2 regions of the Ignatzschineria sp. 22MB058224 genome follow, and region 1 is predicted to be linked to the other one. Evidence: riboswitches for the same ligand, from Rfam matches in the RefSeq annotation. Region 1 holds a riboswitch; the other holds the start of a gene.
The links. A riboswitch is a leader RNA that binds a small molecule or an ion and turns the genes downstream of it on or off. The one in region 1 is predicted to bind magnesium.
Positions count from the first base shown of each region.

Region 1 (5,529 bases):
TTGCAAAATCAAAGATCTTAATGATTGGAAATAGTCTCAAAATTTTAGGAGTACTTCTGCTCTTTACCGGCATTAGTCCTTTTCTCTGCTACGCTTTTGTCGGACTTGGAGCAGCAGTCTATTCTCCAGCCAAATTTGGAATTTTAAGTGAGTTTGTAAATGAAAAGTTATTGATTAGAGCAAATGGTCTAGTAGAAAGTTCCACCATTCTGGCAATTCTTGCAGGCTCTGCAGTCGGAGGGATCCTTGCTGAGATAAGTATTTATCATGCTTTAGCATTAACAATTTTCGCCTATATTCTCGCAGCATTTTTTAATGGATTTATCCCAAAGATTATTCCGAACGCTCCACAAAAACTCGAGCCTAAAATTGTGGCATACCAATTCTTAACGACGCTCACAAAATTACTACAAGATCGTAAAGCACGCTTTGCCATTATGGGAACAAGTCTCTTTTGGGGGGGCGTCGCAGTATTAAAGTTACTGCTCAATGATTGGGTACGTGACATCTTGGGCGAAGGAACGGAGATGGTGTCACAACTAAGCGTTATTGTTGGAGTCGGCGTCATCATTGGTGCAGCACTTGCGGCAATTTTTATTCATCAACGCAATATTCGCATCAGCCTTTTTGCCGGCATCACGATGAGTATGTTAATTTTTCTCTTTTTACTACAAAAAAACTACCTTCTAACTTATCTCATTCTACTGTTGATCGGTGCTTGCGGCGGCTGTTTTCTTATTCCCCTCAACGCTCTTCTACAAACTCGTGGGGGAATCTTTAATACCGTTGGATCTGCAGTGGCGATTCAAAATCTCTTTGAAAATAGCTTAATGTTAACTGCTATCGCCATTTTTGGTGTATTAACAAGCTTTACTGTCTTTAGTATTACAACGCTTATGGCGCTCTTTGCTGCACTCTTTTTCTGTGCCATTTTAGGACTCTTTTATGATGCCCGTAAATATAAAATCTTTGCTGAAAATCATCGTTCAGATCATGCTAAGGTTCAAGTTGAGTAATTATCTTACAAATATAAAAGCCCGCTATCAAAGCGGGCTTTTCACTACGTTAGAAATTACAAAATGTTTATCACAAAACTTATCCACAGAAATTGGGGATTACTCTACATAAGGTTTAAAATCATCGCTAATCATCGCTAAAAAATTAGCGACGTTTACGCCCCCCTAGCGTTCCACGTACAATTTCATTGCTCAATTGGCGCATTAAAGTTTTACTTGTTTGTTGCACAAGACCATCCTTTTTTCCACCTCGAGGCCCCGTTGATCCAAAGAGAAACTCTTTCAGTATCCCAAATAACCCACCGCCAGCAACTTCTGCGGGTACTTTTTTTGCAGCCTCTGCTTCCGCTTTTTCTCGTTCTGCGACAGCAGCCGCTATTTCAGCTTCTTTTGCTGCTTCAAGCTCCGCTTTTTCTAATATTTCATACGCAGATTCACGATCAATCATCTCTTCATAACGCCCATAAATAGATGATTGATTAATTAATGTATTGATCTCAGCCGGTGTTAAAATCCCCATTCGTGATTCTGGTGCGAGAATAAATGCGCGTTCGACAACATTCGGAGCACCTTTCTCTCCTAAGAATGAAATTAACGCCTCACCAGTACCAAGCTCACCAATCACTGTTTCTGCATCAAAATTAGGATTTGCACGCATCGTCTGTGCTGCTGCTCGAACTGCTTTTTGATCTCTCGGCGTAAATGCTCGAAGTGCATGTTGAATACGGTTCCCTAGTTGACCAAGAATATTATCCGGAATATCTAATGGCGTTTGAGATATAAAGTAGATACCAACCCCTTTCGAACGAATCAGACGTACCACTTGCTCAATTTTATCCAAGAGCGCTTTAGGTGCGTCTTTAAAGAGTAAATGCGCTTCATCAAAGAAAAAGACAATTTTAGGTTTATCCATATCACCTACTTCCGGCATACGTTCAAAAAGTTCCGACATGGTCCAAAGCAAGAACATTGCATATAGTTTAGGCTGGTGATAGAGTTTTTCTGCCGATAAGATATTGATCATTCCTCGACCATTACTTTCTCGCATAAAGTCAAAAATATCGAGATTCGGCTCTCCAAAAAACTGCTCAGCGCCTTCAACTTCTAATTGTAATAAACCACGTTGAATCGCACCAATTGAAGCAGTTGCGATATTACCATACTCTTTTTGCAAAGATTTTGCATTATCTGCAACATAGCGCGTCATCGCACGCAAATCTTTAAAGTCAATAAGAAGTAAACCATTATCATCTGCTACTTTGAAGATGATATTTAAGATTCCTAATTGAACCTCATTTAATCCCATCAATTGCCCTAAAATAAGCGGTCCCATATCGGAAACAGTCGCTCGGATAGGATGACCTTTTTCTGCAAAAACATCCCAAAATGTCACAGGGTTATCATGCGGCGTCCAATCTTGGTAATCCGTTGCTTCTAAACGTTCTTGTAATTTAGGGTTGAGCGCGCCTGCGGCCGCAATACCTGAAAGATCACCTTTCACATCAGCCATAAAAACAGGGACACCAATTTTTGAAAAACTCTCTGCGAGTTTTTGCAATGTCACCGTCTTACCTGTCCCCGTAGCTCCTGTAATAAGCCCATGACGATTGGCCAAATTAGAGAGAAGATTAAGTTCTCGATGATCTGCTGTTTTACCAATTAAAAGAGGATAACCGCTCATATTCTTTTTCCTTTTACTAATAATTCGATAAGGTGACATTACTATTTAACATGCATATTCAAGGCGCAATTGTACTAAATATTCGATCATTTAGGGATAATTTCCTGTATTTAATGATAAATTTTGATTATTTTTTGAAAGTTATTGCTCTAAAAAGCGTAACATTTCACCTAAATCATTATACCCCCTATCTTTGCCTTCTTTTCTTCGAAGCCTCATTTAAAATTTTATTTTAAAAAACAATATATTAAATTTCACCCTATGAGAAAATACCATTTAATTTAACAAATAAATAATCATTAATATCATTATATTTACAAAAATCATTGATAATCCTTGAAAGATAGGTAATACTACGCACACAATTATTTTGTCTTAATAAGATTTCTTATTAACTATCCTCGTTAGGTGAGGCTCCTATATGGAGATACGCTACTGCCCAGAAACGTCGAGAGACACCAACGGGTCAGCAGAAACTGTCGAGCTAAGGCAGTATCTAATGTAGTCGGAATTCTTCCATGCCATATAGTGCTAAAACTTTACGAAAGAGGAGCGATCTTTGACAGATCTTTTGAATATACAATTCAATACTGATGATCATGTCATAAAAACACCCTCCTCACTCTGTGATTGGGTGTTTTTTTGGATCTAAAAAAGTAGATTTTTTTAAAGTCTGCCGACTCTTTTACGTGGATACCACGCGTTAGCTTCAGAGCGACGCTTAACAAAATATTATTTTTATGTAAATAAAAGATAGGAGTTAAGCAAATGGTAATTCAAGACCGTAATAAAAAATTTGGTTACGAAACAGCAGGTTCATTGATGTCCGATGATTTCATCACACTACCAATGGATAAAAATGTGGATGATACCATCAACTATTTACGAAAAACCCTCTACCAACGAGAAGATATTCACTATATCTATATTCTCAATCCTGAAAAGGTGTTAGTGGGAGTGATCGCGATTCGTGAACTTTTAGCTGCTAAAGGAGATGCAACATTAGCAGATATTATGAAAACAAAGCTCAAGAAGGTCACCACTGATATTGACCAAGAGCAAGTCGCGCAATTGTTCCAGAAAACTGATCTTGTTACTGTACCTGTGGTCAATAATGCTAATCAGATCATCGGGGTAATCCATATGGATCAAATTCTCGATGTCATGGAGCAAGAAACAACAGAAGATGTCTATCGCATGGCCTCAATCAACAGTGATCATCTCGAGAGCCAAAATATTCTAGTTGCAACGATTGGGCTACTCTATCGCAAACGTATTGCGTGGTTGATTATTCTGGTCTTTATGAATATTTTCTCTGGCGCTGGTATCGCAACATTTGAAGAATTGATTGAAAGCAATGTTGCGCTTGTCTTTTTCTTGCCACTTTTAGTCGATAGTGGAGGAAATGCAGGTGCGCAATCTGCAACATTAGTTATTCGTGCAATGGCGCTTGGTGAAGTTCGGATGAAAGATTGGTTTAAAATGATGAGTAAAGAGATTGTTATATCTGCTCTACTTGGTTTTACCATGGCACTTGCTGTGTCATTGATCGGTATATTCCGAGGAGGACCAGAAATTGCATTTGTTGTCGCATTAACCATGATTGGGGTTGTGATGATTGGTAGCTTAATTGGTCTTTCACTTCCATTTATCTTTAATAAGTTAAATATGGACCCTGCAACAGCAAGTGGACCATTAATCACCTCTATTTGTGATATCGTCGGGGTCTTTATCTACTTCGGTATTGCCAGCGTCTTTATCTCTTTGACTTAATAGTATCATCATCAAAAAAGCTAGCGGATCCTTTCACAAAGTCGCTAGCTTTTTTATTAAGAATGAACACTCCAAAGAGCTTTGATTCCTATCAGTCCACGTTAGGAAATTTTTGCACCAGGCTTCAATTCACCTAACGACGTTAAGACAGATAAAGAATCATCTGCAGCGGCTGAAAGAATCATTCCCTCACTCACACCAAAACGCATCTTCCGTGGTGCTAGATTTGCAACAACAACTACATATTTACCTTCAAGTGCTTTGGGGTCTTCGTAGAATTTTCGAATACCAGAAAAAATAGTACGCGGTTTTTCCTCACCTAGATCAATCTGGAAAGTTAGAAGCTTATCGGCACCTTCAATAAAATCACACGATAAGACCTTCCCTAAACGTAAGTCAATCTTTGAAAAATCATCAATCGAAATATATTCACTCACTTCTGATTTTGTTCCTTCTTTACTCGATTGTTTATTCTCAGATTTTGTATCGACAGTTTTTACAGCATCTTTACGAACCGCTGAAAGTGCCTCTTTATTTGCTTCAATTAAACGATCTAAGTCCTTACGATTTAAACGTGTCATTAAATGCGTATATGCTTCAACTTTATGCCCTTTAGGTAATGATTTCTCTAATGTTGCAAAAGAGAGTGGCTCAATATTTAAGAAGTTTTCGACACGCGCGGCAACCACAGGGATCACAGGCTTAAGGTAGAGCGAGAGTAAACGAAACGCTTCTAGATAGCCTGTACAGAGATCTTGTAACTGTACACGCTTTGTCTCATCTTTCGCGATTTCCCATGGTTTCATCTGATCAAAATGTTCATTTACATCATCACATGCTTGTGAGATTTCACGAAGCGCTGCACCGAAATTACGATTTTCAAAGCCAGCTTTAATTTTCTCCGCTCGAGCTTTAATCGATTCGATAAGATCATCTGTTTCTGCTGATACTGTTCCTAATTGATTATTAAACTCTTTTTCAATGAAACGGCTTGTACGGGACGCAATATTGATATATTTACCAATAAGATCAGCATTTACACGATTCACAAAATCATCA
Region 1 covers NZ_CP187366.1:1,606,274-1,611,802, forward strand. Annotated here, with positions in the region: gene lplT (lysophospholipid transporter LplT) at 1-1,016, shown strand, start outside; gene ACPF7B_RS07035 (helicase HerA-like domain-containing protein) at 1,162-2,697, opposite strand; M-box (ykoK) riboswitch at 3,091-3,254, shown strand; gene mgtE (magnesium transporter) at 3,466-4,470, shown strand; gene metG (methionine--tRNA ligase) at 4,572-5,529, opposite strand, start outside.

Region 2 (5,529 bases), 890 kb from region 1:
ATGTCTTTAAAACGGTATTTAAATTATTATGGACAATAGCCGCATAAGCATCCATTAGATTACTCAGGCTTTCTCTACTCATTTCGATAATTTCTGCAGATTGTTGAATATCCACTAAAATTGAAGCCAATAGTTCTTTCTCATCACTATATATTTTGATCGCTGAACCATTCATAACTTGTCGATATAAAATACATAAGCCCGATAATGCCACAGAAAACAGAAGAAGACTTTTATTTTGACTCATTAAACTAAACAACTCACTGTTTTTGTAAGATTGGCGTAATTTTTGTTGTAAAGTACGCGTCTCATCTTTCACAAAGCCTAGATAATCATCGAATTCTTTTGCAACTGCTTTGAATAAAAGAATTGTCATTCGTGTTTTCATATGCGTTTGGAATTGACCGTAATCACCATTTAGAAAATCTTGAATCAAAGGACGATGAGCATCTCTAATCACTAAAATCAGGTGATCTTGCGCATGAATAATACCTAACGGTAACGTTATATAAGGTGCTCCATTCTCTTCATTCACTTTTGGATTTTTGACAGGAACATTGAGTACAAGTAGTAATCCATTATGATCTCTTTCAAGTCGTGAATGCTCTTTAGGATCTAATGAATCGGTAAAAAATTTAAGTGGTAATTCAAATTGCGAGGCAATTTGACGCATCTTCTCATCTGAAGGCTCTGTTAAAATAATCAAACTGTTTTGTTTGAAACGAGCTTCTTCCACAAGATGTAAATTAGTATCTGTTTTATATACTTTTAACATGATTAATCCCCTTTTTCGCTAAAGGTTTAAGGCTAAATATTGAAGTAATTAGATCAGTTTTTTAGCTTTAAAAAATAACAATGAAATAATAATTAACCCGATACAAATAATGCCTAATAGAGGCAATATAAAAGGATTATTCTGTGCCGGTAGTGGTATATTCATCCCGTAAATTCCACCTATCGCCATTGGAAATGTTGCGACGGTAACTATAATCGTGAGATATTGCACAGACAAACTTAAGTTATTCTCAATAAGCGCAGAATAGGCATCCATCATATTGCGCATATTTGCTTGGTATGTTTGAGCAACTGCCCTTACTTGTTTTGTATATGCAATGAGCTCATTTAAACGCTTATTCAAATCATGAGACTGACTAAAATCCTCTAAATTATCGAGTTTTTCCATAAGAAGAATATTCTTTTGTAATGCTTGCGCGAAAAGCAACAAACTTTTATTGAAATTAATCAATTTATAAACAGATTTATTATTAAAAGAATACTTTAATTTTAATTCTAAATTTTCCATATCCTTAATAAGGATATCGCTCAAATTAGAAAAGGATTTTGCCACTAGCAGAAGGAGCTGGTAGGTGAATTCAATAGAATTCTGTGATGACCAATGCGATATATACTCATAATCCATGTGGGTAAAGATATAGGAGTCAGTTTCACATAGAGAGATCACGAGTCCATTCTTAACTATAATTGTTAAATGACTTGTATGATAAGGTATTTTCGCTGTTGGTAGATTAACATGAGGAATTTCAATTTTTAACAGCGTAATATTGCCATTGAGTCTTTTTAAATTTCCATGAAAATGATTTAATGAATCTTCGTTAAGATTGATAGAGCTCAATGCAATACGTTTCTCATCTCGCGTGGGCGATACTAAATTTATCCATTGTGTGATTTCTGTACAAGGATTAGCATCGATCTGTGACAATTGAATATTTTTATCTGAGAGATTTTGACGGTTTAAATAAGTCATGTTGCTCTCCTTTTTAGAATAATGATTGACGAAAAAAACAAAAGCGCACCTCCAATCAATAGAGGCGCGCTTTTCAAAATTCTGAAAAACACAACATGAAAACAGATATATTTTGAATTTTGTTATTCAAAATATTCTTAAATTTCCCCTCCATTCATTGAGCTTTAGCACTGTGCGGCATAAGTTTTATCTTTTCAGATTACTAGCTACGTTATAAATCACCTTAACTCGATGATCTCTGTTCAACCCGTTGGCGTCTTTGGACGTTTCTGGGCAGCAGCTTATCTCCGCACAGGAGCCTCACCTAACGAGGTACCTGTTATTTGTGAGGCGATAATACACCTGCTCAAAAGAAGAAGTCAAATAATTATGTTAAAATATTAATTATTTTAATCAATTTTTTGTGGACATTGATGCTTGTTTTTGCCAAAAGGATGCGTAAATTCCAGCATTTTTAATTAATGCATCATGTGTTCCCATTTCCACAATTTTCCCTTGATCCATAACAATTAAACGATCCATTTTTGCAATGGTAGAGAGGCGATGGGCAATAGCGATCACCGTTTTTCCTTGCATTAAAATTTCGAGATTTTCTTGTATTACAGTTTCTGATTCAGAGTCCAGTGCAGAGGTTGCTTCATCTAATATTAAAATAGGAGCATTCTTCAGTAGTACTCGTGCAATCGCTATGCGCTGCCGCTGACCACCGGAGAGTTTTACACCACTTTCTCCAACTAGCGCATCTAATCCTCTATTACCATACTGATCTACAAGTTCTTGCACGAATTGATCGGCTTTTGTCTTTTTCAGAGCCTCAAAGAGCATCTCATCTGTCGCCTCTTCTCGTCCATAAAGAAGATTATCGCGGATTGAACGATGAAAGAGAGTTGGCTCTTGAGTCACTACCCCAATATTATGTCGTAAAGTATCTTGAGTTACCTCGCGAATATTTTTCCCATCAATCATAATCTTCCCAGCATTAATATCATAAAGGCGCAGTAAAACTTGAGTCAACGTTGTTTTACCAGCTCCAGATGGACCAACGAGCCCTATTTTTTCGCCGGCTTTGATATGAAGATTAAATTTCTGATAAATCGGTTTTTCAGGATGATAACTAAAATCAACATCTTTAAAGAGAATTTCACCTTGCACTTCATCTAAATCTTTAGCATAAGGAATATCCATAACTTCCCGTTCTTTAGCAATGATCTTTAATCCATCTTGAACACTACCTATATCCTCAAAAATATGACTCACAACTCGCATAACCCACGTCGACATAGTATTGATACGTATGACTAAGCTAATGGTAAAAGCAATGGCGCCTGCGCTGATGAGCGATGCTCCCCAAAGATAAATAGCAATAAGTACAGTACTAGCTATAAGAAGGCTATTGAGCATGGTCAACGAGAAATCCATACCGGTTGATAGCTTGGTTGAATGAAGCGCAGCATCAGTCTGTTCACGCATTATAGCTTTAGCATCATTTTCATCTTTACTACTGTGCGAAAAGAGTTTTAACGTCACAATATTGCTATAACTATCGACAACATGCCCCATCAATTTAGAGCGCGTTTTTGCTGATTTATGAGAACGTCGACGCGTTCGTGGGAGAAAATAGCTAAGCAAAAGAATATAACCAATAATCCAGAGAATAATTGGCAATGCCAACCAAAAATTGACTTCAAGAAAGAGTATAACGGTTGTAATTGCATAGATTACTACTCGCCACATTGAATCAGTAGACATAATCACTGAATTGCGAATTGCCTGCCCTGTATTCATTACTCGGCTGGCAATTCCTCCAGAGAGACTATTGTGAAAAAAGTTTATGCTCTGTTTTAATACATAGCGATGCTGCTGCCAGCGAATCATCGAGGTGAAATTAGTGGTTAATGCCTGATTAATAAATAAATTATGAAGTAGTGACGACAACGGTCTTAGCAGTAAAATCACTATCAACATCCAAATAAATGTCCCACTATATTTAGCCCATAATTGGTCGAGTGTTTTTACTGATTCAATCATATCAACGACTTGACCAATATAACTAAACAGCGCGATCTCTAAAATAGAGACAAAAAAACCGACAACTAGTAATCCGGCAAATACCCATTTAACCTGCTTAACGTAATGCCAATAAAATGCGAATAATGTTGATGGCGGAGTTTTATCAGGATGATTTTTAAAAGGGTTAATGAGTGATTCAAAAAGTGTTATCAGTTTCATATTGATCCGCTTTATAGGTAATGGTTGATAGTCTAACGTAATTGATATTTACTATCAATTAGCTTATCTGTAAGCACTATTTTGATATAAAAAAGCTACTTCAAAGTAGAAAGTAGCTTTATAAATTATTTTCTAGTCATGCGAACCAAATCTCTAGACAAGTTTTTGCTCGATAAATGCGCCACCTAAACAGACCTCGTCATCGTAAAAAACAATTGATTGCCCAGGAGTAATCGCTCTTTGCGGCTCTTGAAAATAGACTGATATTCGGCCATTTTCATGCGCCTTTACTTCACATTTCACATCTTTTTGTCGATAACGAATTTTAGCGGTTAAACGAGGATTTACCTCTTGCCAATCAATCGGATTAATCTGGTGTAGTTCTCGTGCAATCAATCCCGTACCGTAGAGTTCTTTTTGGTCACCTTGCACTACAATCAACTCATTTTTTGCTAAATCTTTATCAGCAACAAACCATGGTTCACCATTGGAATCCTTGCGCCCACCAATGCCTAGTCCTTGTCGTTGTCCAATAGTATAAAAAGTAAGCCCCTTATGTTCAGCGACAATCTCCCCGTCAGGTAATACCATATTTCCAGGTTTTGTTGGTAAATATTGCATAATAAAATCTGTAAAATCTCGCTCGCCAATAAAACAGATCCCCGTAGAGTCTTTTTTATCAAAAGTAATTAATTTATTATCGAGCGCAATTTGTCGTACTTCGGGCTTCTCATAATCTCCAATAGGAAAAAGTGTATTAATTAATTGTTGTTGATTTAGTAGATAGAGAAAGTAACTCTGATCTTTATTGTCATCAATTCCTTTTAAAAGATATGCTTTGCCATCCTCACGTTTGACGCGAGCATAGTGCCCTGTTGCAAGATAATCCGCTCCAAGTTCTTCAGCATATTGTAAAAAAGCTTTGAACTTAATCTCTTTATTGCATAGAACATCAGGATTAGGAGTTAGCCCATCTTTTAATGTATCAATAAAATAATCGAAGACTTGTTCTTTGTAGTTTTTAGCAAAATTTACTTTATGGAGTGGGATTCCAAGTGTTTTACAGACAGATTCAGCATCTTTTAGATCATCTTCTGCAGTACAATATCCCTGATCAAATTCCTCCTCCCAGTTTTTCATGAAAACACCATGAACATCGGCACCCTGCTCTTTTAATAAAAATGCCGCAACAGAGGAATCCACTCCTCCACTCATTCCTACAATTACGCGTTTCCCACGAATATCTTCCATGCTTATATCTACCTTTAACGAATAAAATGGCAAGGGATCAATTGCGTAATTACCATAAAGTAAGCCACAATTGATCCCTAAATTTTCACAATTTTTTTAAACTTATAATGCTTTTTTTCCTGATGAATGAGGAATTTCTTCGGGATCTAAAACATCGATATAATCGCGAAGAATCAACAACCCTTCTTCTAGGAGTAGATCAGTTTCAGTATCTTTTAGCATTTTGGTATAAGAACCATCTTCATTTCTAAATTCTTCAAGCGTTAACGGTTCATAACCATAAA
Region 2 covers NZ_CP187366.1:719,611-725,139, forward strand. Annotated here, with positions in the region: gene ACPF7B_RS02925 (magnesium transporter CorA family protein) at 1-775, opposite strand, end outside; gene ACPF7B_RS02930 (CorA family divalent cation transporter) at 824-1,765, opposite strand; M-box (ykoK) riboswitch at 1,907-2,084, opposite strand; gene ACPF7B_RS02935 (ABC transporter ATP-binding protein) at 2,159-3,994, opposite strand; gene mnmA (tRNA 2-thiouridine(34) synthase MnmA) at 4,148-5,245, opposite strand; gene ACPF7B_RS02945 (carboxy terminal-processing peptidase) at 5,348-5,529, opposite strand, start outside.
Region 2: another riboswitch for magnesium. It lies ahead of ACPF7B_RS02930 (CorA family divalent cation transporter); the one in region 1 lies ahead of mgtE (magnesium transporter).